2 regions of the Micromonospora sp. C51 genome follow, and region 2 is predicted to be linked to the other one. Evidence: riboswitches for the same ligand, from Rfam matches in the RefSeq annotation. Region 2 holds a riboswitch; the other holds the start of a gene.
What was found. Region 2 has a riboswitch for S-adenosylmethionine ahead of thrC (threonine synthase). Riboswitches for the same ligand answer to the same signal wherever they lie in the genome.
Positions count from the first base shown of each region.

Region 1 (15,898 bases), on a different contig from region 2:
CCGCGACGAACTGGCCGAACTACCCGACGACACCGACCTGGCCGGGCTGCTCGACGCGCTGATCGGACGCTTGGAGCCGGAGCGCCGCCGGGCAACCGCCCGCCTGAAATAGGGGCGGTGTCTTCCCGCCGCATTCGCACCCTCGGACGCGTTCCTGATCCCCCGCAACTTCGGCGAAGTTGCTGCCTCGACTCCCAGCCAGGCGACACTGTCCCGGTAAGTGTACGGATCTCCGGGTCAGCGAACCCGGGAGTTGGCGAGGGCGGGGCAGCTGCACAGACTGGAGCCGTCAGAATGCGCTGATCGTCTCCGGTGCCCGTTCCCGACGGGACAACGCCCGCACCACCGCGAGCGGACCGTGCCGCCAGGTGGCGATCCGGGTGAGCAGGTCACGTGTCAGCTCGGTGGCCGCGGCCGGCATCTCGGGCGTCGGCAGGCCCAGGCTGACCGCCAGATCATCGGTGTGCACCACCAACTCCAGCAGCCGGGTCAGCAGGAAGTCGTCGACGGCCAGTCCCCAGTCGCCAAGGTCGACGATCCGGTGCGGCGGCTGTGCCGACAACGTGCGGCGAAGTTTCGCCAGAACCCCGTCCACCTCCACGGCGAGCTGGGCGGCGTCGATCTCGGCGGCGGCCCGTTCACCCCGTTCGCGGATGTCGGTGTTGTCCGCCTCCTCGGCGCCGGTGGTGACCCAGCCGCTGCCGGTGAAGTGCGCCAGGACGTCGATCGCGGTCTGCCCGGACGGCGCGTCGAGCAGTTCCGAAGTCCGGGTGATCTGGTTGGCGAGGTGCCGGGCCAGGCCGCCGGTCGAGTAGTACGGCAGCGCGCTCGGCGTCGTCCAGCGCTCCGCCAGCACCGGCGTACGCAGCAGCGTGGCGGCGACGTCGGCGGCGGCGAGGTAGGCGTTGCGGGTGGTGACGTCCTGGGGCACCAGGCCCGGGTCGACGCGCAGGCCGAGGTCCGGCTGGCCCAGCCAGTCCAGTCGAGCCGACGTCTGCTCGGCGTGTTCGGTCAGCAGCAGCCGCACGCGGTACGCGGCCAGCAGCATCGCCTGTAGGGAGTCCACCCCGAACGCGGCGTCGACCGCACCGCCGGCCAGCCCTTCGATCTGGAACGGGCAGCACCAGTCACCGCCCGGCAACGGGTCGGGGTGCGGCTTGCCGAAACGAACGACCAGCTCCGACGTGCCGTCGTCAGGAAGAACCATCGCGATCCGCCGCTCGGCGACGATGTCACCCAACTCGTACAACCCCACGCTCCTCTCCCCCGGCCGAGGCAGCGATGGTATCCGCCGCGGTATCGGGTTCGAGGTACTCCCGCAGGGTGTGCGCGTCCGGCGCGGTGGCGCTCCACAGGGTCGCCGGGCCGCCGGCCAGCGGCAGTCGGGCCCGCGTACCGCACACCGCAGCCGACTGCGCCGGTCTGGCCGGGTCCACGATCAGCAGTGAGCCGGTGGCGGGCGCGCCGGCCAGCACCGCCGGTCCGGCCCAGCCGGGAGCGTTCGGCCCGACCGCCAGGGACTGTCGCAGCAGCGGCCTACCGTCCAGGTCGACCCAGGTGTTGATCTCGACGTTGCCGGGCCGCTCGCCGTGTCGGCCGCAGATCAGCTCGTCCCGCCAGTGCAAGGTGCCCCCCGAAGCGACGTCCACCCGCGAGTCGGCGACATGTGCGCAGCCCGCCGCCGCGACCAGCTGCTCGGGCAGCCAGGACAGGGTCGCCCGGTCGGCGACGGTGGCCCGGACCAGCATCCGGGAGACCGCGCCGGGGCGGCCCGGCAACGCGATGGACGCGGCCACCGTGTGCACGCTTACCACCGCGCCGGAGCCGACCTCGACGTCCAGCCGCAGGTCGTCGCCGGCGAGCGGACCGGCCGCACCGCCGACGACGTACACCGCGACACCACCGCCGGGGGCCGGTACCTGGCGTAGCAGCAGCGGGCTCTCGCCGCGCAGTTCGGCCAGGACGGTGTGGCCGCGCCGGTCGGCCCGGGCCACCAGTCGGGCGGTGGCCCGCATCAGGCCTGCCCGGCGGGTACCGGGCCGGCCGGCGTGGACTGCGCGGCCCGGTGGTGGGCCAGTTCGTGACGGATCCACGCGGCGACCTGGGTCGCCAGGGGATCCTCGCTGATGGACTGGAACACCGTTGGCAGGTCGCCCCGGCGGGCACGGGCGTCGCGGTCCATCACGGACAGGTCGGCACCGACCATCGGCGCCAGGTCGATCTTGTTGATGACCAGCAGGTCGGCGGCGGTCACCCCCGGGCCGCCCTTGCGGGGCACCTTGTCCCCGCCGGCCACGTCCACCACGAAGATCTGCCGGTCCACCAGGCCCCGGCTGAACGTGGCGGTCAGGTTGTCGCCACCGCTCTCCACCAGCACCAGGTCCAGTGGGCCCAGTGCGTCGGTCAGCTCGTCGACGGCGTCGAGGTTGGCGCCGATGTCGTCGCGGATGGCGGTGTGCGGGCAGCAACCCGTCTCCACCGCCCTGATCCGGGTCGGGTCGAGCACCCCGGCCCGCTTGAGGAAGTCGGCGTCCTCGGTGGTGTAGATGTCGTTTGTCACCACGCCGAGGCGCAACTCGGCGGCGAACGCCCGGCACAGCGCCGCGACCAGCGCGGTCTTGCCGGAGCCGACCGGGCCGCCGATGCCGACCCGCAACGCCCGCGCGGCAGTCGGCAGCGGGGCGTGCGGGTCGACACCCGGCTCGGGGTGGGTGTGGGGAACGGACTCGTCGTGGTCGAATTCAGGACGCAAAGAGACGCACCTCCCAGGTGGCGTGAGCTTCGGCATGGATGTCGGCGAGCGGAGCGGCGGCGGCGGGCAGCCGCTCCGGTGGTTCCTCGGCGGCGCGGGCCGCCCGCGTCGCGGTGGCGTCGCAGGCACCGGCGAGCCGCACCAGCAGGGCCTGCACCTGGTACGGGTCGAGGCCGAGCAGACGTACGGCGGCACTGGCCGAGCCGGTCACCGTCGCGTGGACGGCGACCGTGGCCACCTGCCCGGGGTCGAGACCGGCGGCGGCACCGACCAGTCCCAGGACCAGGGGCTGGTGTGGCCCGTCCGGCACGGCGGGCAGGTCGTCGAAGGTGGCCGCCGGCCAGATCCGGCGACCGGCTCGCAGCAGTGCGCGCCCCTGCCGGCGGGACACCGACCGCTGCGCGGGCGAGGCGGTCCGGGCGTCCAGTTCGGCGTCGAGTCGGGCCAGCGCGGCGGAGCGGCCGGACGACCAGGCCACGCCCCGAGCCGCCGCCGCGAACGCCGCCGCGACCAGTCCCGCGGTGGCCAATCGACCCCGCAGGTAATCCGCCAGGGTGTCCAGGTCGGTCACCCGGCCAGCGGCGACGGCCGCCTCCAATCCGGCCGAGTGCGCGTGCGCACCGGCCGGGAACCGCCCGTCGGCCAGGAGCAGCAGCATCGTCGCAGTGGTCATCAGAACAGGAAGTACCGCTGGGCCATGGGCAGTTCGGCCACCGGATCCGGCTCCACCACCACACCGTCGATGCGGACCGTGAAGGTGTCCGGATCGACCTCGATGCGCGGCAGGGCGTCGTTCTCCGGCAGGTCCGCCTTGCCGCGCGACCGTACGTCCGCCACCGGCACCACCCGACGCCGCACGTCCAACCGCAGCCCGGCCTCCAGCGCCGCGGGCGCGACGAACGCCAGGCTGGTGGCGGCGGCCGCGCCACCGTACGCGCCGAACATCGGTCGGGGCAGCATCGGCTGCGGCGTGGGGATCGAGGCGTTCGCGTCACCCATCTGCGCGTACGCGATCATGCCGCCCTTGATGACCAGGTGCGGTCGTACGCCGAAGAACGCCGGCTCCCACAGCACCAGGTCGGCGAGCTTGCCCGGCTCCACCGACCCGATCTCGTGGTCGAGACCGTTGGCCATGGCCGCGCAGATGGTGTACTTCGCGACGTACCGGCGGGCCCGGTGGTTGTCGGCGGCCCCGTCGCCGGGCAGGGCGCCCACCCGGGCCTTCATCACGTGCGCGCTCTGCCAGGTCCGCAGCACGACCTCCCCGATGCGGCCCATCGCCTGCGAGTCGGAGCCGATGATGGAGATCGCCCCGAGGTCGTGCAGCAGGTCCTCGGCGGCCATCGTGGACGGCCGGATGCGGCTCTCGGCGAACGCCAGGTCCTCCGGCACCGACGGGTTGAGATGGTGGCAGACCATCAGCATGTCGAGGTGCTCGGCAAGGGTGTTGCGGGTGTACGGGCGGGTCGGGTTGGTCGACGACGGCAGCACGTTCGGCTCACCGGCGACGGTGATGATGTCCGGCGCGTGCCCGCCACCGGCCCCCTCGGTGTGGTACGAGTGGATCGCCCGTCCGCCGATGGCGCGCAGCGTGTCGGCGACGAACCCGGCCTCGTTCAGGGTGTCGGTGTGGATGGAGACCTGCACGCCGGAGGCGTCCGCGACCCGCAGGCAGGCGTCGATTGCCGCCGGGGTGGTGCCCCAGTCCTCGTGCAGCTTGAACCCGCCGGCCCCGGCCCGCAACTGCTCCCACAGCGCCTCCTCCGAGACGGTGTTGCCCTTGCCGAGCAGCAGCACGTTGACCGGGAACGTGTCGAGTGCCTCGTGCATCCGGGCGAGGTGCCAGGCGTTCGGGGTGACGGTGGTGGCCCGGGTGCCCTCGGCCGGTCCGCTGCCGCCGCCGACCAGGGTGGTGACCCCGCTGGCGAGGGCCTCGGCGACAAGTTGCGGGCAGATGAAGTGCACGTGGGTGTCGACCGCCCCGGCGGTGAGGATCCGACCGTTGCCGGCGATCACCTCGGTGGCCGGGCCGATGACCAGATCCGGATGGACACCGTCCATGGTGTCCGGGTTGCCGGCCCGCCCCAGCGCGACGATCCGCCCGTCGCGCAGCCCGACGTCGGCTTTGATCACCCCCCAGTGGTCGAGGACGACCGCGCCGGTGATCACGGTGTCCAGGGCGCCCTCGGCGCGGGTGGCCCGGGACTGACCCATCGACTCGCGGATCACCTTGCCGCCGCCGAAGACCGCCTCGTCACCGCCGGCACAGTGGTCGTACTCGATCTCGATCAGCAGGTTCGTGTCGGCCAGCCGGATCCGGTCTCCGGTGGTTGGCCCGTACAGGGCCACGTAGCGGTCCCGATCCACGACGCTCACGCCTTACCTCCCTCGTCCAGCGCTCCGGCGCACTCGCCGCGCAGGCCCGGCACGATCCGCGCGCCACCCAGCGGCACCAGGTCCACCCGGCGGCTGACCCCCGGCTCGAACCGCACCGAGGTGCCGGCCGGTACGGCGAGCCGCTGCCCCCAGGCTGCGTCCCGGTCGAAGTCCAGCGCCGGGTTGGCCTCGGCGAAGTGGTAGTGCGATCCGACCTGCACCGGCCGGTCACCGGTGTTGACCACCAGCAGCGTGGTCACCGGCCGGCCGACGTTGATCTCGACAGGCCCGGCCGCCGGCAGGATCTCCCCGGGGATCACGGGATCGGGTGGTGCACCGTCACCAACTTGGTGCCGTCCGGGAACGTCGCCTCCACCTGCACCTCCCTCAGCAGCTCGGGGATGCCGTCCTGCACGTCGTCGCGGCCGAGCACGGTGCGACCGGCGGCCATCAGGTCGACGACGGACTCACCGTCGCGTGCCCCTTCGAGCAGGAAGGCGGTGATCACCGCGACGGCTTCCGGATAGTTGAGACGCAGGCCGCGCTCGCGGCGACGTCGGGCGACGTCGGCCGCCACGTGGACGAGCAGGCGGTCCTGCTCGTGAGGGGTGAGATACACGGGTGCTCCCGGTGGATGTCCGCGCTCCCGACGCCGCCGGCCCGGCGCCTCGACGCGCCGGCCACGGTTCGGGGTTCGCCCGCCGGACCGACCCACCACGCGCGTCGGGCCCGGGAGTTCCACCCTCCCGGCCCACGTGGTGGACCACCGGCGGTGTCATCGGATGCGGACCGCACCGCCCACCGCTGAGCAGACCGTAAGGGATCACGCGCTTCCCCGGCAACACCCCCGACGGGCGTACGCCCCCACCCAGCCCGCGTTGATCATGAGGTTGGCGGCAGCTGCGGAGATCGAACATGCCGCCAACCTCATGATCAACCTGGTTCGGGGGCGGGGGGCGGGGTGAGGGTGGTCATATGGGGTGGACGTTGGGCGGGCGGCGGTTGCTAGCCTGGGCGGCAGGTCATGAGTGCCAGCGCCAAGCCCCGGCTCGCTGGCCGGCAACCCTCCTCCGCGCAGGGGTGCCCCGGGTGAGGACCAGGCATCGGAGCGTTCTCCGGTGCAAGCGTGGCCTGGGTGCCCAGGTCATCACGACCTTGAGGAGCGCCATGTCGTACCCCAGTCGACCCGCCGTGGCCCGCCCGGGCCTGACCCGACGCCGCCACGTCGACATGATGCGGGTATGCAGCGCCGCGTGTAGCTGACCGCGTCGCCGCCGGTCACCGACGCTTCGGCTGACCGGGGCCCGTTTCCACTCTGTCATCGATCCCATCCCAGCGGTCCGCCCTGCGGCGGACCGTCGGTGTGGCACGTCCGTGCCCGCCGCCGCTCGACCAGGAGACACCTGTGCGATTCCTTTCCACCCTGACCCGCGCCGCCGCCGTCGGCGTCGCCGCGATCCTCGGTGCCGCGACCCTGACCGCCTGCGGCTCGGACTCCGCCGGCAGTACCGCTGACAACCCGTACGGCCTGCTCCAACCGGGGGTGCTGCGGGCCGGTACGCTCACCGACGCCCCACCGAACGTGTACCTGAAGGACGGCACGTTCACCGGCTTCGACAACGACCTGCTGGTCGCCGCCGCCGGCAAGCTCGGCCTGACTGTCGAGTTCGTGGGTACCGACTTCTCCGCCCTGCTCGCCCAGGTCGGCAACCGCAAGTTCGACGTCGGCAGCTCCTCGATCACCATCACCGAGGCACGTCAGAAGACCGTGGACTTCGGCAACGGGTACGACTTCGGCTACTTCGGGCTCGACGTGCCCGCCGGGTCGACGTTGCGCAGCTTCGACGAGTTGCCCGGCAAGCGGGTGGTGGTCGTGCAGGGCACCGTCCAGGACGACTACGCCACGAACAAGGAGCTGGACCCGGTCCGGGTGCCCGACTACAACGGCGCGATCAACCAGCTCAAGGCCGGTACCGCGGACGCGTGGATCGCCCCCGCCGAGATCGGTGAGAAGACCGCGGCGGACAGCGGCGGCAGGATCACGGTGGCGGCGAAGGAACTCAGCCCGGCACCGACGGCGTACGCCTTCGCCAAGGGCAACGACGCGCTGCGCGAGGCGCTGAACAAGGCGCTCGACGAGGTGATCGCCGACGGCACCTGGACCCGCCTTCAGGAGCAGTACTACCCGGGCCGGCCGATCCCGGCCGACTTCACCCCGGGCAGCGGAGACGTGTCGGCACCGGCCGCCTCCTGACGGTAGGACCACGAGCGAGCAGGGCGGAGGTTTGACCGTGGATCCGTTGCGCACCCTGTGGGAGACGTTCTTCGACGGCGAGTCGATGCGTGAGGCGTTACCCGAGATGCTCACCGTCGGGTTGCCGAACACGCTGATCCTGGCGGTCACCGCCGCCCTGCTCGGCTCGGCACTCGGCATCCTGCTGGCGGTGGCGGGCATCTCGCGTACCCGTTGGCTGCGGTGGCCGGCGCGGGTGTACACCGACGTGTTCCGGGGCCTGCCGGCGGCGGCGACGATCCTGCTGATCGGGGTCGGCCTGGCCCCGCTGGGCATGCAGGTGTGGGGGCCGAACCCGTACCCGTTGGGCATCCTGGCGCTGTCGCTTATCGCGTCGGCGTACCTCGGGGAGATCTTCCGCTCGGGCATCCAGTCGGTGGAGGCCACCCAGTTGGAGGCGGCCCGCGCGCTGGGCTTCTCCTGGCGCGAGGCGATGCGGAGGGTGATCATCCCGCAGGGCATCCGGCGGATCCTGCCGGCCTGGGTGAACCAGCTCATCGCCCTGATCAAGGACTCCAGCCTGGTCTACTTCCTCGGTCTGCTGGCCAGTCAGCGCGAGCTGTTCCGGATCGGTCAGGACTACGCGGCCAACACCGGCAACCAGTCGGCGCTGCTGCTGGCCGGGCTGTTCTACCTCGCGCTGACCGTGCCGCTGACCCACGCCGTCAACTGGATCGACAAGCGACTGCGACACGGCCGGCCGGCGGCCGGGCCGACCGACGACCCCGACGACCTGGACCTGGCGCTGCCCGGCGCCGCCGGAGGCAACCAACGATGAACACCTCGGTCAGCCTGAGCCTGCGCGACGTACACCTCGCCTTCGGGCGTCACCGGGTGCTGCGCGGGGTGGACCTGGACGTGGCGCGCGGCGGCACCGCCTGCGTCATCGGCCCGTCCGGGTCGGGCAAGTCCACCCTGCTGCGTACCGTCAACCGGCTCCTCGAACCGGACAGTGGCGACGTGCTGCTCGACGGGCGCAGCGTGCTGCGCGACGACCCGGACGCCCTGCGGCAGCGGATCGGCATGGTGTTCCAGCAGTTCAACCTCTTCCCGCACATGAGCGTGCTGCGCAACATCACCCTGCCGTTGCGCCGCATCCGCAGGCTCGGCGAGGACGAGGCGGTGACCCGGGCCCGGGCCGAACTCGACCGGGTCGGCCTGGCCGCCAAGGCCGACGCCCGGCCCGCGCACCTGTCCGGCGGGCAGCAACAGCGGGTGGCCATCGCCCGGGCGCTGGCCATGCAGCCGCAGGTGATGCTCTTCGACGAGGCCACCTCCGCGCTGGACCCGGAGCTGGTCAAGGGGGTGCTGGCACTGATGGCGGAGCTGTCCACCCAGGGCATGACCATGGTGGTCGTCACCCACGAGATGGGCTTCGCCCGGCAGGTCGCCGACACCGTCGCCTTCATGGACGCCGGGGTGGTGCTGGAGGCCGGCAAGCCGGAGTCGGTCTTCGAGTCGCCGCAGCATCCCCGGCTACGTCGCTTCCTGTCCCAGGTGCGATGAGCCTGGTGCCTCGGTAAAAAGCGCCGGCCGGCGAGGATCGCGAGAGGCTCCCGGCGCACCTCGTCTGGCTCCCGCACGAGACGGCGGTGGCTGAACCTGACCACCAGGATGCCGACCGTGGCAAGTAACGCATCGCGCCGCAGGTCGATCTCGCGCTGGCGCGGTTCGCCGTGCCAGGCGGCACCGTCCAGCTCGATGTTGACCCGCTCCTCCTCGGCGAACAGGTCAAGGTACATCGTTCGCTTCCCCACCCGAAGACGTACCTGACGCATCAGCACCGGCATCTCCGGACCGGTGAAGACGCGGTCGTGACCCCAGATCTCCAGCGGGCTGCGGCAGCCGGCATCAAGCCGGTCGATGAGTGCGGACAGCGCCGCCCGCCCGGTCAGCTGCGGAGCGAGCGCGACGCGGAGCCGGAACCCAGTGGTCATTCGGTCGTTCACGGCACGGACGACTGGCCCGATGCGGCTCTCCTCGGGCAACAACGGCCAGGAGTGCACCAGCGCCGCCTCCAGCCGGACGAGAGGCACTCCGCGTCGCACCACGACGTGAGATGGTTCCGCCGCGAATGCCGTCCGGTGCCGCACCACCAGGCTCTCCCTGCTCCGCAGCCCGGTACCGGCCGGCACGTCGAGGTACACGGGCTCACCGGCTGGTTGAGGCCGAAGGTCGTACACGTCAAGCGCGGTCAGCGCGCTCAAGGCCGCCCGGCCGTCGGCGTACGCGAGCGCCGCCCGCCGGGCGACTTCGGGTGCCAGCCTCGCGAGCAGGCTGGCAGAGTCCGAGGCGGCGAACAACGAGGCGTCGACGTAGACCGCCGGCAGCACGCGACGCAGCCAGCCACCGCGGTACGCCCGCCGCAACGCCCATGGCGGTACCACCTCGAGTGCCCGAGCGCGGGTCACCACACCGCCACCAGCCTCAACAAGCGATCGGAGTACGCCATCCACGGCGACAGAGCCTGCCCCAGGCCATGCCGACCCCGCAGCCCCCTGTGGACACCGCACCAAGCTGTGCACAACGCGTCGTCCCAGTGCCAAATGTGGTAGGGGTCCTTGATTGTTTGCAGTCGAGTGACCGTCGCCGTGGCGTGTCGAGTCACTCGACTGCAAGTGATCAAGTCGCGGCGGCTCGTCAGGTGGGGGTGTCGCGGCGGCGGAAGGTGGTGAGGCCGAGCGCGAGCAGGGCGGCGGCGACGGCGGTGAGCACCACCAGGGGCAGGACGGTGACGTCGACGGCGGGCACCGACGGCACGTGGGTGTACGGCGAGAGGTTCAGCGCCGCCTGCGGCAGGTCCAGCGCGGCACCCAGCTGACCGAGCAGCAGGAACACGATGAGCACCGCCCAGCTCAACGCGACCGACAAGCGGGGCAGCGCCCCGAACAGGGCGGTCACCACCCCGGCGACGACCAGCAGGGCGGGCAACCACAGCAGCGCCGCGCCGGTCAACTCGACGGTCCAGCCGACCGGGTCACCGACCGCCAGCCCGTACCCGAGGCCGGTGGTGGCGCCGGCCAGCAGCATCAGCGCCAGCGCACCGAGCACCGCGCCGGCCACCTGGGTGCCCAGCCACCGGTAGCGGCTGACGGCGGTGGCGAGCAACGGTTCGAGGATGCCGTCGGACTCGTCGCCCCGTACCCGCAGCAGGGCCTGCACCACGTACGCGCCGAGGGTCAGGGCGAACAGCGCGAGCATCGCCGCCAGGAAGGCGTCGACAAGTTCGGAGCCGCCACCGAGTTGGGCGATCGCCTCGGCGGCGGCCGGGTTGTCGGCGATCATGTCGTCGACCTCGTTGCCGGCCAGACCCATGGCGAGGCCGAGCACCGCCACCGCGACCGCCCAGCCGGTCAACGCGCCACGGTGCAGACGCCAGGTCAGTCCGGCCGGGCTGAGCAGGCCGGCGGCGGCACGGGCCGGCCCGCGGCGGGCGGCGAGCAGGCCGGCGCCGAGGTCGCGCCGTTCGGCCAGCGCGTACGCCCCGGCGACCCCGACGACCAGCAGGGCGACCGGCAGCGCGAGAACCCACCACCGTTCGCCGCCGAAGGCTCGGATCTGGGTGCCCCAGCCCAGGGGCGACAACCACGTCGGCCAGGCGCTGTCCAGGCGTACCCCGTCGGCGGCGCGCTGGCCGAGCACGTCACCGGTGGCCCGCAGCAGGAACGCCACCCCGACCGTGGCGGCGGCGAGGGCGTTGGCGCCCCGGGAGGTCACCGAGAGCTGCGCGGTGACGGCGGCCACGCCGGTGAAGGCGAGGCCGACACCGGCGATCGCCGCGGCGGCGGCCACCGAGCCGGCGGCTGGCAGCCCGGCGCCGACGAAGGCGAACGCCAGCAGCGCCCCGGCCAGCACGTTGGCGCCGACCACCACGACCAGCGCCGCGGTGAGCAGTGCGTACCGGCCGACGGCGGCGGCACCGAGCAGCTCGGCGCGGCCGGTCTCCTCGTTCTGCCGGGTGTGCCGGACCACGGCGAACGTGCTGAGCAGCGCGGCGAGCACGGCGAGGGTGAGGTACGTCTCGGTGACCGCGACGGCACCGAGGTCGGTGCTGGCGACCGGGCCGTTGAAGGCGCGGGCGACGACACTGGTGTTGGCCACCTCGGCGTACCCGATGCGGTTCTGCTCGTCGGGGTAGATGCTGGCCACGCTCTCGGCGAGGGCATAGCCGATCAAAGGGCTGCCGAGCGTCCAGATGGCCAGGCGGACCCGGTCGCGACGCAGGGCCAGCCGGGTGAGCCGGCCGGTGCCGGTGAAGGCGCTCATCGGGTGCCTCCGGTCGTCGCCTGCCGGTCACCGTTGACGGCCTCGCCGTAGTGCCGCAGGAACAGTTCCTCAAGCGTGGGCGGTGTGCTGGTCAGCGCGCGGACCTCGAAACGGACCAGGTGGGCCAGAAGCGCGTCGAGGTGTTCGGGCTCGACCTCCAGCCGGACGCGGCCGTCGACCGGGCGGACCTCGTGCACGCCGGGCAACTCGGTCAGACCGCTCACCGGACGTCCGGTCTCGACGGTGACGGTGGTACGCGCCAGGTGCCGCAGCTCGGACAGGGTGCCGGACTCGACGATCCGGCCCTCCCGGATGATGCTGACCCGGTCGCAGAGCGCCTCGACCTCGGCCAGCACATGGCTGGAGAGCAGGACGCTGGCGCCGGCCTGGGTGAGCTGGCGGACCTCCTCCTGGAACACCGCCTCCATCAGCGGGTCCAACCCGGAGGTGGGCTCGTCCAACACGTACAGCTCGACGTCGGAGGCGAAGGCGGCGACGATGGCGACCTTCTGCCGGTTGCCCTTCGAGTAGGTGCGGCACTTCTTCGTCGGGTCCAGATCGAAGCGTTGCAGCAACTCGTCGCGGCGACGCCGGTCCAACCCGCCGCGCAGCGCGCCGAACAGGTCGATCGCTTCGCCGCCGGAGAGATTGGGCCAGAGGTTGACATCGCCCGGCACGTACGCCAAGCGCCGGTGCAGCGCGACCGCGTCGCGCCACGGGTCGCCGTCGAGGATGCGGACCTGCCCCGAGTCGCGGCGCAACAGGCCGAGCAGGATCCGGATGGTGGTGGACTTGCCCGAGCCGTTGGGTCCGAGGAATCCGTGTACCTCCCCCGGTTCCACCGTCAGGTCGAGCCCGTCGAGCGCGCGTACGCCGCCGAAGGTCTTGACGAGGTTCTCGATGGAGATCACGGACATGGGTGCCTCCCGCCGTACCGATGTCTGCCGAGCCACTGCACTGACCGATGGTAAGGGATGGCTGCGAGCTGCACCGGCCGGCGGTCAGGACCACTTACGCTGGGGGCCATGACCTGGGAGAAGACGGACGACACCCGCAGCCGGATCCTGCGCACCGCGTTGGACCTCTTCTCCGAGCAGGGCTACCAACGCACCTCGTTGCGGCAGATCGCCGAACGGTTGCGGCTGACCAAGGCCGCCATCCTCTACCACTTCCCCAGCAAGGCGCATCTGCTCACCGCACTCGCCGAGCCGCTGATCCGCGACCTGGAGGCACTGCTGGACAAGGCCGGGGCACTGCCCGGCCAGCAGGCCAGGTGGACGCTGCTGGAGGGCTGGGTGGACACCATGCTCGCGCACCGCGGCCCGCTCGGCATGCTCTTCCACGACCTCGCACTGGTCGACCGGGGCAGCACCTACCACCGGCTGGTGCAGATCGCCATGCGGGCCAACCAGATCGTCGCCGGGCCGACCGCCGGGCGCCGGGACCGGGTCCGGGCGGTCCAGGCCATCGCCATGTGCAGCGATCCGGTGGTGTTCATGATCGACGTGCCCGCGTCGGTGCTGCGGGGAGACATGCTCGACGGCGCCTGCCGGCTGCTGGGTGAGACGCCCCCCGAGGTGGCAGCGACCGACCGGACCGCGCCGGCGACCGACGCGCCCACCGACACCGTCGCCGCGACGCCCGGCCGGGTGGGCCGGCGACGGCCGGGACGCCCGAAGTCGATGAGCCCGGAACAGGTGCGGGCCGCCCGCCGGATGCACCGGGCGGGCACCCACTCGGCCGACGAGATCGCCTTCGAGTTCGGTGTCTCGCGCGCGACCGTCTACCGCCACCTCGAAGCCGACCAGGATAATGAGACAGTTACAAGATAGTTTTGAGACACGGCCGAGCGGGCTCGTCGGCGGTGGCCCGCAGCGCACGAGCCACCGCCGACAGCTCACCGCACCAGGCCGAGCCCGGCGTACGTACGCTCGTGCGCCGGAAACTCCTCGTCGGTGTGTGGCGCGTAGATCCAGGTACGCAGCGAGTCGGCCGCCGCGTCGACCTCCACCAGCCGCACCGGGTTGGTCCGGCGGGAGTGGAACGTCTGCAGGAAAGAGTAGACCCGGTTGCCGTGCACACCGGTGTCCACTCGGGACGCCGCCGTGCCGGTGTGGCCGGAGAAGACGAACCGGATGTTGGGGTATCGCGCGACGAGGTTGTCGAAAAGGTACCGCGGGCTGGTCGAGCCGTAGCCGGCCGACTGGCCGATCGAGGCGTCGCTCTCCAGGTAGTGATGAGTGACGATCACGACGTTGTGCCGGGGATGGGCGGCCACGACGGCCTTCGCCCAGGTGACGGCCGCCCGGCGCGGCCACAGCTCCAGACTCAGCACCAGCCACCGCACGCCGCCGGCGGTGTAGGTGGCGTAGGCGTTGTCCACCTTGCCGGCCTCGAACTGGCCGCGCACCGCCCCGAACCGGCCCGCCGTGAAGTACCTGTTGAACACCGTCGTGTCGCGCAGCAGTTGCCCGGCGGGGCTGCGCAACTCCCCGTCCGGCCCGGCTGCCTGGGTGTCGTGGTTGCCCACGGCGAGGGTGTACGGCATGCCGACCGTCTCCAGTGGGCGCAACGCGGCCCGGGCCCGTTCGTACTGCACGTGGCCGGAAGAGTCGTAGTTCACCACATCGCCGGAGTGCGTGACGAAACGCAGGTCGAGGGTGGCGCGCTGGGCGACCAGCCAGTCGACGCGCTGACGCAGCCGGGCGTCGCTCGCGGACAGCACCTCCTCCTGGGTGTCCGGGATCACGGCGAACGTGAAGGTCGCGTCGACCGCCGGCGGCGGCTGCACCCGCACGTACGCCAGGTGCGCGTTGCGGTCGCACGCGCCGGTGTACCGGTCGTTGACCAGCTCGATCCGAACGTCGTGCCGCCCCTCCGGCAGCTGCTCACCCACCGGATAGCTGCCGTAGTTGGTGGCGCTGGTCACGGTGACCTCGCCGATCAGCTCGCCGGCCACCCTGACCCGCAGGGTCGGCCAGCCGTCGCAGTGATCGCCGATCGCCCCGACGACCAGCCGGCCGGCGCCCAGCACCGGAATGCTGGCGTAGCTGGCGTTGTGCCACAGCGTGGCGTGGGTGCCCGACGGCGGCCGGGGAGTGCCCGTCGCCGGCTGGATCGAGCCGTTGACCACGGTGAACGGTGTCGCCGCGTGCGCCGCGCCAGCCAGGACGCCGGCCGACAGTACGACCACGACCGCCATGATCGCGCGCGTGATCCGCATGGATGCCCTCCCTGTGCCCACCCCCGGCAGCTGCCGGACATCGGGATGCTAAGGCAGAACCACCGGACATTCCGGCACCACGACATTGACACGCAGTGACGTTAACGTGGACGAAACGTAACTGGCCACGGTGGAGTTGTCAGCCGACGTCGACCCAGTCCAGCGTGCGCTGCACGGCCTTGCGCCAGTCGGCGTAGCCGGCCGCGCGCTGCTCGGGCGACCAGGACGGCTGCCAACGCCGGCTCTCGTTCCAGTTCTCCCGCAGCTCCTCGGTGTTCCGCCAGAATCCGACGGCCAGTCCCGCGGCGTAGGCCGCGCCGAGGGCGGTGGTCTCGGCCACCACCGGCCGGCTGACCGGCACGCCGAGGATGTCCGCCTGCAACTGCATGCACAGGTCGTTGACGGTGACGCCGCCATCGACCTTGAGGCGCTCCAGCGGTACGCCCGAGTCCCGCGCCATGGCCTCGGCCACGTCGCGGCTCTGGTAGCAGATGGCTTCCAGCGTCGCCCGGGCGATGTGCGCGTCGGTGTTGTAGCGGGACAGGCCGACGATCGCGCCCCGGGCGTCGGATCGCCAGTACGGGGCGAACAGGCCGGAGAAGGCCGGCACGAAGTAGACGCCGCCGTTGTCGTCGACCTGGCGGGCGAGGTCCTCGCTCTGCGCCGCACTGCTAATGATCTTCAGCTGGTCGCGCAGCCACTGCACGGCCGAACCGGTGACGGCGATGGAGCCTTCGAGCGCGTAGACCGGCGGCTGGCCGGCGAACTGATAGCACACGGTGGTGAGCAGCCCGGCCTCGGAGCGGACGATCTCCGACCCGGTGTTCAACAGCATGAAGTTGCCCGTACCGTACGTGTTCTTCGCCTCGCCCGGGGCGAAGCAGACCTGGCCGACGGTGGCCGCCTGTTGGTCACCCAGATCCGCGGTGATCGGGACCGGGCCGGCGAACGGGCCGTTGGGCAGGGTGACGCCGTAGGCGTCCGGATC
Region 1 covers NZ_JAGPXQ010000001.1:287,046-302,943, forward strand. The annotation lists gene KBX50_RS01380 (MarR family winged helix-turn-helix transcriptional regulator) at 1-112, shown strand, start outside; gene KBX50_RS01385 (maleylpyruvate isomerase N-terminal domain-containing protein) at 290-1,255, opposite strand; gene KBX50_RS01390 (urease accessory protein UreD) at 1,233-2,015, opposite strand; gene ureG (urease accessory protein UreG) at 2,015-2,788, opposite strand; gene KBX50_RS01400 (urease accessory protein UreF) at 2,742-3,425, opposite strand; gene KBX50_RS01405 (urease subunit alpha) at 3,425-5,128, opposite strand; gene KBX50_RS01410 (urease subunit beta) at 5,125-5,448, opposite strand; gene KBX50_RS01415 (urease subunit gamma) at 5,445-5,747, opposite strand; SAM riboswitch class IV at 6,149-6,261, shown strand; gene KBX50_RS01420 (ABC transporter substrate-binding protein) at 6,534-7,382, shown strand; gene KBX50_RS01425 (amino acid ABC transporter permease) at 7,420-8,199, shown strand; gene KBX50_RS01430 (amino acid ABC transporter ATP-binding protein) at 8,196-8,927, shown strand; partial or broken gene KBX50_RS33495 (DUF559 domain-containing protein) at 8,984-9,358, opposite strand; gene KBX50_RS01440 (ABC transporter permease) at 10,062-11,687, opposite strand; gene KBX50_RS01445 (ABC transporter ATP-binding protein) at 11,684-12,604, opposite strand; gene KBX50_RS01450 (TetR family transcriptional regulator) at 12,713-13,519, shown strand; gene KBX50_RS01455 (metallophosphoesterase) at 13,585-14,910, opposite strand; gene glpK (glycerol kinase GlpK) at 15,050-15,898, opposite strand, start outside.
Region 1: another riboswitch for S-adenosylmethionine. It lies ahead of KBX50_RS01420 (ABC transporter substrate-binding protein); the one in region 2 lies ahead of thrC (threonine synthase).

Region 2 (15,898 bases):
GCCGGGCACCGGCTCCGGCTGGTGGTGGCCACCTCGGACCAGGCGTACACGACCCCGATCGAGCCGGCGGTCTACACCGTCGCGGTCGGCGACACGCCGATCAGCCTGCCGACTGTCGACAGCGACCCGATCCCCACCGAGGCGGCGCTCTGGCGCTGGATCCTGGTCGGGCTGCTCGCCGCGATCGTGGTCGGGCTCGTCGTGCTCGTGGCCGTGCTGCGCCGCCGGCACCGTCGCCAGGACACCTCCGTGCATCCGGAGTACGCGGACACCCCGCTGGCCGTGCGCCGACTGCGCAAGGAGTACGCCGACGGCTTCGTCGCGGTCTCCGAGGTGGACTTCGAGGTGCACCCCGGTCAGGTGGTCGGCCTGCTCGGGCCCAACGGCGCCGGCAAGACCACCACGCTGCGGGTGCTGATGGGGCTGACCCAGCCGACTGCGGGGGAGATCTACGTCTTCGGGCACCGTCTGGTGCCCGGCTCGCCGGTGCTGTCGCGGATCGGTGCGCTGGTGGAAGGGCCGGGATTCCTGCCGCATCTGTCCGGCCTGGAGAACCTGAAGGCGTACTGGCGGGCGACTGGCCGGCCGGAGAGCGACGCCCACTTCGAGCAGGCACTGGAGATCGCCGGGCTGGGTTCCTCGGTGCACCGGCGGGTGCGCAAGTACAGCCACGGAATGCGGCAGCGCCTCGCCATCGCCCAGGCCATGCTCGGTCTGCCGGAACTGCTGGTGCTCGACGAACCGACCGACGGGCTGGACCCACCGCAGATCGCCGAGATGCGCCGGGTGCTCCAGCGGTACGCCACCGACGGTCGGGCGGTGCTGGTCTCCAGCCACCTGCTCGCCGAGGTGGAGCAGACCTGTACCCACGCCGTGGTGGTGAACAAGGGCCGGATCGTGGCCTCCGGGCCGGTCGAGGAGATCGTCGGTGACTCGCCCAGCGTGCTGTTCGAGGTGAGCGACCCGACCGCGGCCCGGACCGTGCTCGACGGCCTCGGCGGCGTACGGGTGCTGGACGACGCTGACGGGCAGTTGGTGGTGGACACCAACGGCACCGCCCGCAGCGAGGTGGTCGCCGAGTTGGTCCGGGCCGGGATCGCGGTGGACCGGGTGGTGCCCCGGCGCCGCCTGGAGGACGCCTTCCTCGCCCTGGTGGGCGAGAACTCTCGGGGAAGCGGGGACCGGTGATGGCGGGATCGACTGTCGAGCCGACGCGGGACAGGACAAGCGTCGCGGCCTCGGGAGCGGCGGCGGGCTACCGGCCCGCCGGGACGCTGCCGTTCGGTGCCGAGTTCCGCCGGCAGGCGTCGCGTCGGCGTACCCAGTTGGCGCTCGGCTTCATGGTGCTGCTGCCGCTGATCATCCTGATCGCGTTCCAGTTCGACCCCAACGACGACGACAACGGCGGGGGCGAGTTCGGCAGCCTGATCGATCTCGCTACCTCTGGCGGGCTGAACTTCACCCTCTTCACCATCTTCGTGTCCGCCTCGTTCCTGCTGGTCGTCGTGGTCGCGCTGTTCTGCGGCGACACGGTGGCGAGCGAGGCGAGTTGGGGAAGCCTGCGCTACCTGCTGGCGATTCCGGTGCCCCGGGCCCGACTGCTCACGGTGAAGCTGCTGGTCGCGCTCGCGTACTCGGCGCTGGCGCTGATCCTGCTCGCCGGCACGGCACTGGCCATCGGCACCCTGCGCTACGGCTGGTCGCCGCTGCGCAGCACGGTCGCCGCGCAGTTGGAGCCGGGCGAGGGGCTGCTGCGGTTGCTCGCGGTGCTCGGGTACCTGGCGATCGTCCTGCTGGTGGTCGCGGGCCTGGCGTTCCTGCTGTCGGTGACCACGGACGCGGCGCTGGGCGCGGTGGGTGGCGCGGTGCTGCTGTGGATTCTCTCCAGCATCCTGGACCAGATCACCGCGCTCGGCGCGATCCGGTCCTTCCTGCCGACCCACTACAGCACCGCGTGGTTGGGACTGCTCTCCACGCCCGTACAGACCGACGACATCGTGCGGGGCACGGTCTCGGCGATCTGCTACGCGACCGTGTTCTGGGGCCTGGCGTTCTGGCGCTTCACCCGCAAGGACATCACCAGCTGAGCACGCTGTCCGTGCCCGCTCGGCCCGTGCTCCGTTTGGTCAGAGCAGCGGGACCGGTGTGGTGGGCGGCGGGTTGGGCGCCGCCCGCGTCGGCTCCGGCGTGCTCGGCTCGCGTTTCTGCCAGGCGCTGACCCCGAGCCGGTCGGTGTTGCCCAGGTCGATCCGGCCCTGTATGACGACCTCTTGTGCGGGCCGGCCGCGCAGCGGGGCGACGTCGAGGTGTTCGGCGTTGGTCGCCACCACTGTCGGGTTGTCGACCAGGTTGCGCCAGAGCAGGGCGGTGCCGGCCGCCTCGCCGGGGGCCAGTACCAGGGGGCGGGGTGGGTCGTCGAAGCCGGACGTGATTCCTTTGGCGCCCCGGATCACCCGAACCGGGATGACGTCGCCGTCCGCGTCCCGCAGCCGCGGTTCCGGGTAGCCGCGCAGCCGGTAGGGGCGGTCGCCGCAGTTGACCAGTTCCAGGCCCATCGCCCGCAGCCCCATCGCGGCGCTGACGCCCCGGTAGGTGATCCGTACACCGGAGTCGGGGCAGCCGGACGTCGGGCCGTTGCTTCCCCCGGGATCGCCGTCCCGGGAGGGCGTGCCGCCGGAATCGGCGTCGTCGGACGGCGCGCTGCCGGATCCACGGGAAGCCAGGACCGGGCCGGACGGCGCACCCGCGATGTCGCCGGCCGGGGCGCAGCCGGCGAGCAGGCCGAACGCCGCGGCGATCGAGACCGAGACGGTGACGAGCCGACGCCCACCGGCGGCTGGGCTGCGGACCGTTGTGCGTGGCATCGGAGCATCGTCGCACCCGGCCACGGCGGCTTGTGCTCCCGCCACCCACGTAAGCAGACCACAAGATTTCCGCCGTAGGGCCACCCCCGAAAGTTCCGGCCGCTAGACTGCGTGTGGGAGCGTTCCCAACAAGAGAGATTGCATCGACAACTATCTATAGAGTCCGCATTCTGGTACCACCACCCCACTCGTAGGAGGTACCAATGCGCACTGACCGGTTCGGCGGGCCGGCTCTGTCCCTGTTCCGCATTGTCATCGGGTTGTTGTTTCTCATTCACGGCATGTCGTCCGTCTTCGGCGTCTTCGGCGGCAACCGTGGCACCGGCGAGGCGGTGCCGCTCGGCCAGTGGCCGGGCTGGTACGCCGCGATGATCCAGTTGGTCTGCGGCGCCCTCGTGCTCCTCGGTCTGTTCACTCGGCCCGCGGCGCTGCTGGCGTCGGGCTCCATGGCCTACGCGTATTTCGTGGTCCATCAGCCCGAGGCGCTGCTGCCGCTGCGGAACAACGGCGAACTGTCCGTCCTCTTCTGCTGGGCGTTCTTCCTGGTGGCGGTGCTCGGCCCGGGCACCTGGGCGGTGGACACGCTCTGGCGACGCGGGGCTGCGACGGTCGCCCTGGCCGAGGGCGAACGGCGGTCCGTGCCGGCCTGACGGCGATGCTCAGCGGCGCCGGGGGGCACGAACGGCGCCGCTGAGGTTTCGCTCACAGGCTGAGATTGACAGGCGACGGCCGCGTCCGGATTGCCTAGACTCGGCGACACAACTGCATACCTCATCCAGAGGGGCTGAGGGATACGGCCCGACGACGCCCCGGCAACCACCTCGCGCGCTCACCGTTGAGCGTCCGGCGGGGCAGGTGCCAATTCCGTCCCCGCCGCAGGGTGCGATGCGGGGAAAGATGAGAGGACTTCGACATGACGTCGACGCTCGCCCCGTCCGGCATCGACACCGCCGCCAGCCCCGCCCGTGCCCTGGTCTGCCGCGCTTGTTCGGCCCGCTACCCGCTCGCCGCCCAGCACGCCTGTTACGAGTGTTTCGGCCCGCTGGAGGTCGACTACGACCCGGCCGCGCTCGCCACCGTCACCCGCGAGCAGATCGAGGCCGGCCCGCGCAATCTCTGGCGGTACGCCGCCCTGCTGCCTGCCGGCCAGGACCCGGCCAACCGGGTCACCCTGGACCCGGGTTTCACCCCGTTGGTGGCCGCCGACCAGCTCGCCGCCGAGTTGGGCATCACCGCTCCGCTCTGGGTCAAGGACGACAGCGCCAATCCCACCCACTCCTTCAAGGACCGGGTGGTGTCGGTGGCGCTGACCGCCGCCCGCGCGCTTGGCTTCTCCCGGTTCGCCTGCGCCTCCACCGGCAACCTGGCCAACTCCGTAGCCGCGCACGCCGCCCGGGTGGGTGCGCCCTCCGTGGTCTTCATCCCCAGCGACCTGGAGCAGGGCAAGGTCGTCACGACCGCCGTCTACGGCGGTGATCTGGTCGCCATCGACGGGTCGTACGACGACGTGAACCGGCTCTGCGGCGAACTGGTCGAGACCGACGAGTTCGAGGACACCGCCTTCGTCAACGTCAACGTACGGCCGTACTACGCGGAGGGGTCCAAGACGCTCGGCTACGAGGTGGCCGAGCAACTTGGTTGGCGGATCCCCGCCCAGGTGGTCATCCCGATGGCCTCGGGCGAGCTGCTCACCAAGATTGACAAGGCGTTCAGCGAGCTGGTCGAGATCGGCCTGGTGGAGGCCCCGGCCGGCGGCTGGAAGGTCTTCGGGGCGCAGTCGGCCGGCTGCAACCCGATCGCCACCGCACTACACGCGGACACCGACTCCATCACTCCGGTCAAGCCGACCGGGATCGCCAAGTCACTGAACATCGGCGACCCGGCCGCCGGGCTGTACGCCCTGGAGGCGGTGCGCCGCACCGGTGGCTGGATGGACTACGCCGACGACGACGAGATCCGGGCGGGGGTACGCCTGCTGGCGCGTACCACCGGGGTCTTCGCGGAGACGGCTGGCGGGGTGACCGTGGCGGTGCTGCGCAAGCTTGTCGAATCGGGCCGACTGGACCCGACCGCCGAGACGGTGGTCTTCAACACCGGTGAAGGGCTGAAGACCCTCGACGCGGTCGCCGGTGAGGTCGGCCCCACCCACCGGATCAAGCCTTCGTTGCGGGCCGCTCGCGACGCGGGCCTGCTGAGCTGACGACGAACGGATGAGTAAGCGGCATTTCGCAGGGAGTGAGCGAAACACGCCGCCAGGGACTTGACGACCGCAAACGGACGGCGCAAGATGCTCCGTGCGGGAGGGCGCTTCGCCGTAGACTTTCAGTCTTTACGACCCAGCGCCGGAGGCGTTGTGCGATCGTCCCTCCCGACCAACGTCCGAGCGGGCCAGCGAAAATTCGCTGGCCCGCTCGTCTGTCGCTGGCGCAGGCTGCCGGCATGACCATCACCATCACCCCGGTCGGGGCCGCCGACGAGGCGGCCGTCGAGCAGGCGTATCAGGTCGGTGCCGCACAGGTGGCCGCCGACGAGCCGGACTTCCCGCCCCTCTGCCGGCAACGATTCACCGCCCTGCTACGCCATCCGATGCCGGGCTACGAAACCAGCATGCTGCTGGCGCGGATCGACGGTGAGCCGGCCGGTTTTCTCCGGCTGGACCTGCCGCAGTTGGACAACACCGAGAACGCCTCCGCTGAGCTGATCGTGCATCCGGCACAACGCCGCCGAGGCGTCGGCCGAGCGTTGGCCGAACATGGGCTCGGCCTGCTGCGCGAGCGCGGGCGTAAACGGGTGAGTGCGATGAGCCGCGCTGAGCTTGCCGGCGAGCCCGGCCGCCGGTCGCCGGGTAACGCGTTCGCTGTGGCCATGGGCGCGGTCGATGCCCTGACCGATGTGCGGCGACGCCTCGACACCGCCGACCTCGATCAGGCGAAGCTTGACGCGCTGCTGGCCGACGCCCGGGATCGCTCGACCGGCTACCAGGTGCTGTGCTGGCGCGGGTACACCCCCGACGACCTGGCCGCCGACGTGGCGTACCTCGACGGACGGCTGCTGGCCGACGCGCCGATGGGCGATCTGGCGTGGGAGCCGGAGCAGGTCGACGCCGATCGCCTGCGCGGCACCGAGCTGGCGCTGGATGCGCGGGGCCGGCGCCGTTACCACGTCGGCGTCCGCCACGAGGCATCCGGTCGGCTGGTCGCGTGGACGCTGCTGGACGTCGGTGCCTCCGCGGACTGGCACTCGTTCCAGCAGATCACCATCGTCGACCCGGAGCACCGGGGACACCGGCTGGGCCTGCTTGCCAAGATCGAAAACTTGCGGCACCTGCTCGCCCACGAGCCGGGCGTACGAGTGATCGACACCTTCAACGCGGCCAGCAACGACCACATGATCGCCATCAACGAGCAGCTCGGTTTCCGGGTGCAGGACCGGTGGAGCAACTGGCAGCTCAACGTCTGACCGGCGAAAACCGGTGGCGGTGGCCGGGCGGCGCCGGCACGCTCACCGCCATGGACATCGCCGTCATGCCGTACGACTCCGCCGACGAGGCAGCGCTCGACGAGGCGTACCGCGTTGTCGCGGCGGCGCAGGCGGTCGACCTGCCCGATCTGCCGGTGGGAGACCGGACCGAGTTCGGGCTCCTGGTCGCCCATCCGCCGCACGGCAACGTGATCCATCAGGCGTTGGCCCGGCGGGACGGCGAGGCGGCCGGCCACCTGCGGATGCGGCTGCCGCAACTGGAGAACACCGGCATCGCCACCGTCGAGCTGACTGTCGATCCGGCGCAGCGGCGGCGGGGAGTGGGCCGAGCGCTGCTGGCGTACGCCCGGAAGGTGGCCGCCGAGCACGGCCGGGAGCGGTTGATCGGTGAGACCCCCGGGCCGCTACCCGGCGGACCGGCGCGCGAGGCGCCCGGGGCGGCCTTCGCGGCGGCGGCCGGAGCGCAGGCCGCGCTGGCCGAGGTGCGGCGTCGACTGGACACCACGCGACTCGACCAGGCGACCCTGACCGCCCTGCACGATGCCGCCCGCGCCCGGGCCGCCGGCTACCGGACGGTGGCCTGGCGGGGTCCGGTGGCCGAGGAGTACGTGGTCGACGTCGCCCGGCTGGAGAGCCGGCTGCTCGTCGATGCGCCGATGGGCGATCTGGCGATCGAGGCGGAGCAGGTGGATGCCGCGCGGTTCCGGGAGATCGAGCGGATCCAGCGGCTGCGGGGGCGACGGCGCTACCACGTCGGCGCGGTGCACCAGGCGACCGGCCGGATGGTCGCCTGGACGATGATCGACAGAGGTCCGTCCACGCCGTGGCACGCCTGGCAGGAGATCACCATCGTCGACCCCGCACACCGGGGGCACCGCCTCGGCCTGCTCGTCAAGGTCGAGAACCTTCGGCACGCACTTGCCCACGAGCCGGCCCTGACCGCGATCGACACCTGGAACGCGGCGGTCAACGATCACATGATCAGCATCAACGAGCAGCTCGGGTTCCGCCCGGTCGACGCCTGGACCGATTGGCAGCTGACCATCTGAAGTTGTGACACGCCCCTACTGATCTGAGGGCTTCGTGTTGCATGATTGCGGGCATGACGGAGACCCCGCACCCCCTCTACGACAGGCACGCCGAGACCCTCAACCGCGCGCTGACCGCGATCACGGAGCGGGGGTACTGGTCCGCCTACCCGGAATCACCCAGCCCACGGGTGTACGGCGAGACCGCCGCCGCCGACGGCAAGGCCGCCTTCGAGGCGTACCTGGGCGGAGACTTCCCGCTGGACCAGCCGGGGGACGGCGACCGGGTCACCACCGAGCACAGCCCGTTCGGCGTCGCCCTGAACGTGCGCTACCCGCACGCCGACGCCGACCGACTGGTCGCCGCCGCGTCAGCGGCGCTGCCCGCCTGGCGGGACGCCGGCCCGCGGACCCGGGTGGGTGTCTGTCTGGAGATCCTCGACCGGCTGCACAAGAACGTCTTCGAGTTGGCCAACGCGGTGCAGTTCACAAGTGGTCAGGCGTTCGTGATGGCCTTCCAGGCCGGTGGTGCGCACGCCCTGGACCGCGCGCTGGAGGCGCTGGCCTACGCGTACGCGGAAATGACCCGGCATCCGGGCACGGCCGGCTGGGAGAAGGCCGCCGGCAAGGGCGACCCGCTGCGGATGTCCAAGACCTTCCACGTGGTGCCCCGGGGCGTGGCCCTGGTCATCGGCTGCAACACCTTCCCGACCTGGAACTCGTACCCGGGTCTGTTCGCCTCGCTGGTCACCGGCAACCCGGTCGTGGTCAAGCCGCACCCGCGCGCCGTGCTGCCGCTGGCCGTCACCGTGCGGTACGCCCGGCAGGTGCTTGCCGAGGCCGGCTTCGACCCGAACCTGGTGCTACTGGCCCCCGAGGCCCCCGGCGAGAAACTCGCCTCGACGCTGGCCCTGCACCCGGCGGTCCAGATCGTCGACTTCACCGGCTCCACCGAGTACGGCGACTGGCTGGAGGCGAACGCCCGTCAGGCGGCGGTGTACACCGAGAAGGCCGGGCTCAACACGGTCGTGATCGACTCCACCGACGACTTCGCCGGGATGTGCCGCAACCTGGGCTTCACGCTGACGCTCTACAGCGGCCAGATGTGCACCACCTCGCAGAACATCCTCATCCCCCGGGACGGCATCGACACCGACCAGGGGCACAAGAGCTTCGACGAGGTGGCCAGCGGCATCGCCACGGCGGTCGGCAAGCTCACCGGTGACCCGGCCCGCGGGGTGGAGCTGACCGGCGCGATCGTCAACGACGGGGTGCTGGAGCGGCTGGACGAGGTGACCAAGGTCGGTTCGCCGGTGCTGGAATCGCGTACCGTCGAGCACCCCTCGTTCCCGGACGCCGTGGTGCGTACGCCGACCATCGTCAAGCTGAACGCCGGTGACACCGAGACCTACTCGCGGGAGTGGTTCGGGCCGATCTCCTTCGCCATCGCCACCGACTCCACCGCGCACAGCCTGGAGATCCTGCGCTCGACCGTGGGGGAGAAGGGTGCCCTCACCGCAGCGGTCTACTCCACCGACGACGCGGTGCTGGACGCCACCGAGGCGGCGGCGATCGAGGTCGGGGTGCACCTGTCGGCCAACCTCACCGGCGGCGTCTTCGTGAACCAGTCGGCGGCCTTCTCCGACTTCCACGGCAGCGGAGCGAACGCGGCGGCGAACTCGGCGTTGACCGACGGGGCGTACGTGGCGAACCGGTTCCGGATCGTGCAGAGCCGCCGGCACGTCTGAGCGGTGATGCGGCTCCGGGGGTCTTCCCCGGAGCCGCCCAGGTCGGCGATCGTCTGTCGGATCTACGCGGCTCTGCGCATCTGGAGTTCGCGCAGGGTGGGGATGCTGGGGTGCGGGACGCGGACGCCGGTGTCGACGAATCCCAGGCGCTGGTAGGCCCGGTAGGCGCGGTCGTTGCCGACCACCACCTCGAGCATCAGCTCGTTCCGTCCGCAGGCCCGGGACCAGCCCGCCACCCCACCGACCAGCTCCGCGAGCAGGCCGGTGCCCCGCCAGCTCGGCGTGATGTAGACGGCGTAGAGCACGGTCACCCCCGGCTCGGCCGGGTGTGCCATGCCACCGACGTGCCCGACGAGCCGGCCGCCCGGATCCGCCACGAACTGCGCCGTGTCCGGGCCGGCGGAGACCCGGGCGACCCGGGCGGCGTACTCGGCGTGTGGTCGGGCGGCGGCCTCGGCGATCGTCTCCAGGAAGGCCAGCGGCGCGTCCGCGAGCATCTCCAGGCGCAGTGCCCGCATCCGAGCTGTGTCGGCTGGCTCGACTCGGCGGATGACGGCCCGGCGCAAGCCCGTTCCGTCGGTGACGCTCGTCATGCCGGAATGCTTATCACAATGACGTACGACGATACGGGCGACTGTAATACGCCCGATTTGTGGTCGTGCGCCGTCGTCACTCCTCGTGTAGCGTGCGATTTCGGTCACCCGTTTCAGTGGTCGTCGCCGACTGCCGAAACCGGTGGTTTCCGGGTGCCGGCGCGCCGGCGACCCGAGGTAGTGGAACGCCGTGCAGAGTGAGGAAAACACCGTGGCACAAGGCACCGTGAAGTGGTTCAACGCCGAGAAGGGCTACGGCTTCATCGCCGTCGACGGCGGGCAGGACGTCTTCGTTCACTTCTCCGCGATCGAGATGGACGGCTACAAGGCGCTGGACGACGGTCAGCGGGTGGAGTTCGAGATCGCCCAGGGCCAGAAGGGCCCACAGGCCGAGCGGGTACGCGTCATCGCCTGAGCGCCGACCACCCACCCCACCGACCGATCGTCGTTCGGGGTGGCGTGACCATCGCCGGAGGGGGCAGCGGTGCCGGCGCCCCACAAGGGAAGATCATGGGCCGAGCCAGCCGTCGCTGAGGAGGTCCCATGTCCGACCAGCCGCCCCCGACAGGTCCGTCCTCTCCGCCTCCGGGCGAGCCGCAGCCGCCCGCCGGATGGATCGGCCAACCACCCCTCCCGGGCCAGCCTCCGCACGGTGTACCGCCGGCTCATCCCACGCAGCCGCCCCACCCCGGCATGACGCCGTATCCCGGCCAGCCGTTCTACGGCTGGTACCCCCCGGGCGGCTACGGCCTCGACCCCTCCGACGCCCTGGTCACCCCGCCCGGGTCCGGGCTGGGCGGCTGGTTCACGCGGTGTGTGGGCGCCGCCCGCCGGGGTTGGCGACCCCTGCTGCCGATTCTCGTCCTCACCCAGGCGCTGCCGGCCGCGGTGCTGTCGGTGCTCGTGCTGGCCGTGGACCCCTCGGCCCGCTGGGACGCCCAGCTCGCCAGCGACTCCGCCGCGCTGCCGGCGAACTTCTGGTCCGATCTCGCGACACTCCTGGTCGTGGTGCTCGGTGGCAGCCTGCTGCTCGGTGTGGTGCAGGCCGTCGGCTGGGCCGCCGGCACCTGGGTGATCGCCCGGCAGGCGGTCGGCGAGTCGGCCGGTCTCGGTGCCGCCCTGCGCTACGGAGCGCGTCGGGCGCTCGGTCTGTGGGGCTGGACACTGCTCATCACCCTGATCGTCACCTTCGGGTTCTGTCTGTGCTTCCTGCCCGGCGTGTACGCGGCGTTCGCGCTGGCCCTGGCCGGCCCGGTCTACCTCTTCGAGCGGCACGACCCGCTCAGCAGGTCGCACCGCATGCTGCGTGACCGGCTGGGGCTGCTGCTCGGCCGGGTGGCGCTGGTGGGTGCCGCCGTGATCGGTTTCTCACTGGCCGCGAGCGTGCTGGAGTCGCTGGCGATCCTGCCGTTCGGCACCACTCCGTTGGACTCGCCGGGCACGGCGGTGGGCGCGGTGCTGACGATTGCGGTGGTCGCGGTGCTGACGCTGCCGGCGTACCTCGCGCAGCTGGTCGGGCTGGTCGTCACCTACGCCGAGCAGCGGGCACACGAGGGCCCGGTGAACGCCGCCCAACTGGCGGCCGAACTCGGCTGACCCGGGCCATCGTGCTTGCACTCGGCAGGGCAGAGTGCTAAACAAGTCATTGGCACTCGCATGGCGTGAGTGCCAGCTGGTCGGGACGGTGGGGCTGCGGTCGCGCTCGTGACATAACCACGGGTGTGGCACGTGGCCGGTCGTCGCGGGCTATCCGGCCCGGCCGAGGAGACGTCGCCGTCGCCAGGTGGCGACGTCCCAAGGTGCGTACACCAGACGGCCCATCCGGGGCACACACTCGGGTGGCCCGTGAGTGTCCAGGAGGACAACGCCGTATGGCCAAGATGATCGCGTTCGACGAAGAGGCGCGCCGCGGCCTCGAGCGGGGCATGAACCAGCTCGCCGACGCCGTGAAGGTGACCCTCGGCCCCAAGGGCCGCAACGTCGTGCTCGAGAAGAAGTGGGGTGCCCCCACCATCACCAACGATGGTGTGAGCATCGCCAAGGAGATCGAGCTCGAGGACCCCTACGAGAAGATCGGCGCCGAGCTGGTCAAGGAGGTCGCCAAGAAGACCGACGACGTCGCCGGTGACGGCACGACGACGGCGACCGTCCTGGCCCAGGCACTCGTTCGCGAGGGCCTGCGCAACGTGGCCGCCGGCGCCAACCCGATGGCCCTGAAGCGGGGCATCGAGGCTGCGGTCGCCAACGTCTCGGAGGAGCTGCTGAAGCTCGCCAAGGACGTCGAGACCAAGGAGCAGATCGCCTCCACCGCCTCCATCTCCGCTGGTGACGCCAGCGTCGGCGAGATCATCGCCGAGGCGATGGACAAGGTCGGCAAGGAAGGCGTCATCACCGTCGAGGAGAGCAACACCTTCGGGCTGGAGCTGGAGCTCACCGAGGGTATGCGCTTCGACAAGGGCTACATCTCGGCCTACTTCATGACCGACCCGGAGCGTATGGAGGCCGTCTTCGACGACCCGTACATCCTGATCGCGAACAGCAAGATCTCGTCGGTCAAGGACCTGCTCCCGATCCTGGAGAAGGTCATGCAGGGCGGCAAGCCGCTGCTGATCATCGCCGAGGACCTGGAGGGCGAGGCCCTGGCCACGCTGGTGGTCAACAAGGTCCGCGGCACCTTCAAGTCGGTCGCCGTCAAGGCGCCGGGCTTCGGTGACCGCCGCAAGGCCATGCTGACCGACATCGCCATCCTCACCGGTGGCCAGGTCATCAGCGAGGAGGTCGGCCTCAAGCTGGACGCCGCCAGCCTCGACATGCTGGGCCGGGCCCGCAAGGTCGTGGTGACCAAGGACGAGACCACCATCGTCGACGGTGCCGGCGACGCGGAGCAGATCCAGGGTCGGGTCAACCAGATCCGGGCCGAGATCGACAAGAGCGACTCCGACTACGACCGGGAGAAGCTGCAGGAGCGGCTGGCCAAGCTGGCCGGCGGCGTTGCGGTGATCAAGGTCGGCGCGGCCACCGAGGTCGAGCTCAAGGAGCGCAAGCACCGCATCGAGGACGCGGTCCGCAACGCCAAGGCCGCCGTCGAGGAGGGCATCGTCCCGGGTGGTGGTGTCGCGCTGGTCCAGGCCGGCAAGACCGCCTTCGACAAGCTCGACCTGGCCGGCGACGAGGCGACCGGCGCGCAGATCGTGAAGATCGCGCTGGACGCCCCGCTGCGGCAGATCGCCGTGAACGCCGGCCTTGAGGGCGGCGTCGTGGTGGAGCGGGTCCGCAACCTCGACGCGGGTCACGGCCTCAACGCCGCGACCGGCGAGTACGTCGACCTGCTGGCCGCGGGCATCATCGACCCGGCCAAGGTGACCCGTTCCGCGCTGCAGAACGCCTCGTCGATCGCCGCGCTGTTCCTCACCACCGAGGCCGTCGTGGCGGACAAGCCGGAGAAGACCCCGGCCGCACCGGCTGGCCCGGGCGGCGGGGACATGGACTTCTGAGTCCAGCTCCAACGCCGGAAGGGGCGGGCCGCGTCAGCGGTCCGCCCCTTCCGCTTTGTCGGCGGTGGCCGGCCGACCCCGCGTCGGCGGTCGTGGCTGGTCGGCTACGTCGGCAGCGGCCGCTGGTTCCGTCGCTTCCGGGCCCGGTCGTACGGTGGTCGGTGCTGAACCGGCTCGTCCACCAGGATGAGCGGCTCCTCGGGTGGCTCGTCCACACCTGTCATCTCGGCCAACTGCTCGGCGTCGCCGTAGTCGAGCCGGTCGATCGGCAGTTGGCCGGGGAGTCCGTGGACCGCAGCCCCGGTGGCTGGTGGGGCTTCCCGAGCCTGATCGTCGTCCGTGCTCATCGCTGCCTCCTCTACCGAAACGGTAGGGCGCGCCGAGCACCAGGACGGGCGAACGGCATTATCAGGATCTATTTACTATTTGCACTTTTGATGTGGTCAAGAGCGCTACGTCCGTAAGAAGCTACGTTCGGCCCGGACGCCGGTACCGGCCCGAATGGCGATCAACCACGGGCCGCCGAGACGGCCGCGTACGCGTCGACCAGGCCGGCGCCCACGATGTTCGCCGGGCCGCCACATTCGTCGGTCCGCGCCCGGGCCGGGTCGTTGGTCTCGATCGGGTCGGCTGTGTCGCGGAGGATCCGCCGCGTCCGGTCAAGGTCGCCGACGAGTTCCGGGTTGGCTGACCACATCAACGCGACCACGCCAGCCACCTGTGGTGTGGCCATCGAGGTGCCGTCGAGCACGGCGTACCCGCCGCCGGGCATCGCGGAGATGACCTCCGCCCCCGGCGCCATCAGATCCGGTTTCGTCACTCCGGCGACCGTCGGACCACGGGAGGAGAAGGCGGTGACCCGCCGCCGGTCGTCCACCGCGCCAACGGTCAGCACGTCCGCGTAGGGTGCGGGCGGATCCTGCACGGAGCCGCAGAACGGGCCGGTGTTGCCGGCCGCCGCGACGACGAGAATCCCGGCGGCCTCCAGCGCTGTGGTGGCCGGCCGCAGCGCCGAGGGATCGCAGCCTTCGATCGGCGGGCAGCCCCACGAGTTGGTCAGGATCTCCGGCGCCCGGGCGGGCCGCCCCTGTCGGAACGGGTCGCCGCCGAGCGGGAAAGGCGCCAGCATGAACTGGAGGCAGTCGAGGTAGGCGGCCGGGTTCCCCAGATTGCGGTCGAGGTTGACGCAACCGACCCACTGCGCGCCGGGGGCCACACCGATGCCGCCCCGCCCGACGGCGCTGCCCATCGTGTGGGTGCCGTGTCCGCTGCGGTCGGTCGGCGCTCCGCTGCCGTTCCACGGGTCGAACCACGAGTCGTCGCCGCCCCGAAAACCCTGGGCCAGCGTCGGATGCCGCCCGTCCACTCCCGAGTCGGAACTGCCCACGGTCACTCCGTCGCCGGTGACGCCGAGTTCGGACCAGACCCGATCCGCGCCGATCATGGTGATGTTCCACGGCGGGCCGGACGGGGGCGGAGCGCTGCCGGTGGCGCTGTCGGCTGGCGCCGGCAACGGACGCAGTCGCTGGCTGACCAGTACCCGATCCACCTCCGGTCGGCTGGACAGCCAGGCCCGTACCGCCGGCCCACCAGCCACGTCGATCGCGTTGACCAGGTAGTAGGGGGTGTGTGGCAGTCGAGCCCGCCGCAGGTCCCGCCGCAGGTCGGCCTGGGTTCGGTCGGCGGTGTCGACCAGCCGCCGGTAGACCTCCTCGGCGCGTGCGTCCCGGCCCGCTTGACCCGGCCCGCCGGGCACACCGCTCAGGTCCGCCTGTTCGCGGAGCAGTACGAAGAGCCGCTCCCCGTGCAGCCCTGGCTGACCGGCGGTCGCGCCGACCAGACCGACCGTGGCCAGCAGCGTCAGGGCGCTCGCCGCGGCCAGCAACCGGCTCGGCGTGCGGGCCGAGCGGCGCGCCAGCAGCAGGCCGTAGCCGACCGCCAGCACCAGTCCGACGGCGAGGCCGACACCGGTCGCCGCCGCGACCCAGAACGGCACGTCGCGGCTGCCGACCAGCAGCAGGCTGACCTCCTCCGGGTCGGTGAAGGCAAGCGGGCCGAACACACCGAGCCCGACCAGCCAGGCGGTCGGCGTCCGACCGCCTGGCCCGGCCGGATGGTGGGCCACGACGCCCCCGGCGACCGGCTGATCCGGCAGAACACGGCTCGTGCCCGGGTGGGCGACACCACGGCCGGCGGCCGGCCGGCGACTCACGGCCCGCAACGCGGCCACCGCGAAACCGGCCGGCGGCAGCGTCACCAGCAGGGGCAACTGCGCGCCGGAATGGCCGGTGCCGGCGCCGACCAGCAGCAGCACCACCCCGGCGACGAGCCCGCCCAGCAGCACCAGCCGGGCCGGTCGAGGTGGTTCGTCGGCCCCGAAGTGGCCCCAGAACCGAACGTCGAGCAGCGTCGCCGCCAGCACGCCGACGGCCGCCGCAGCCAGCCCGGCGAGCACGGTCTCCACCAGTCCGCCGAGTGCCCCCCACCAGACCCACGGCAGTAGCAGGGCGAGCCCGGCGGCCACCGCCAGCAGGGCCGCCACCGACGGCTGTCCATCCAGTCGCGCCGGACGCCCGGTCGGGACACCCACCCGGACGCCCGAGGCGTCTGCGTGCTCGGTGGTGCCTGAGCCCGAGCCGTCCCCGGGCGCGGCGGTTTCCTTACCCCCCAAGTCACCGGGCGGATGCGCGG
Region 2 covers NZ_JAGPXQ010000043.1:29,427-45,324, forward strand. The annotation lists gene KBX50_RS27650 (alpha/beta fold hydrolase) at 1-1,188, shown strand, start outside; gene KBX50_RS27655 (ABC transporter permease) at 1,188-2,087, shown strand; gene KBX50_RS27660 (DUF4232 domain-containing protein) at 2,127-2,864, opposite strand; gene KBX50_RS27665 (DoxX family protein) at 3,068-3,514, shown strand; SAM riboswitch class I at 3,633-3,768, shown strand; gene thrC (threonine synthase) at 3,778-5,064, shown strand; gene KBX50_RS27675 (GNAT family N-acetyltransferase) at 5,304-6,323, shown strand; gene KBX50_RS27680 (GNAT family N-acetyltransferase) at 6,374-7,393, shown strand; gene paaN (phenylacetic acid degradation protein PaaN) at 7,447-9,120, shown strand; gene KBX50_RS27690 (GNAT family N-acetyltransferase) at 9,183-9,713, opposite strand; gene KBX50_RS27695 (cold-shock protein) at 9,925-10,128, shown strand; gene KBX50_RS27700 (hypothetical protein) at 10,407-11,309, shown strand; gene groL (chaperonin GroEL) at 11,585-13,207, shown strand; gene KBX50_RS27710 (hypothetical protein) at 13,312-13,554, opposite strand; gene KBX50_RS27715 (S8 family serine peptidase) at 13,716-15,898, opposite strand, start outside.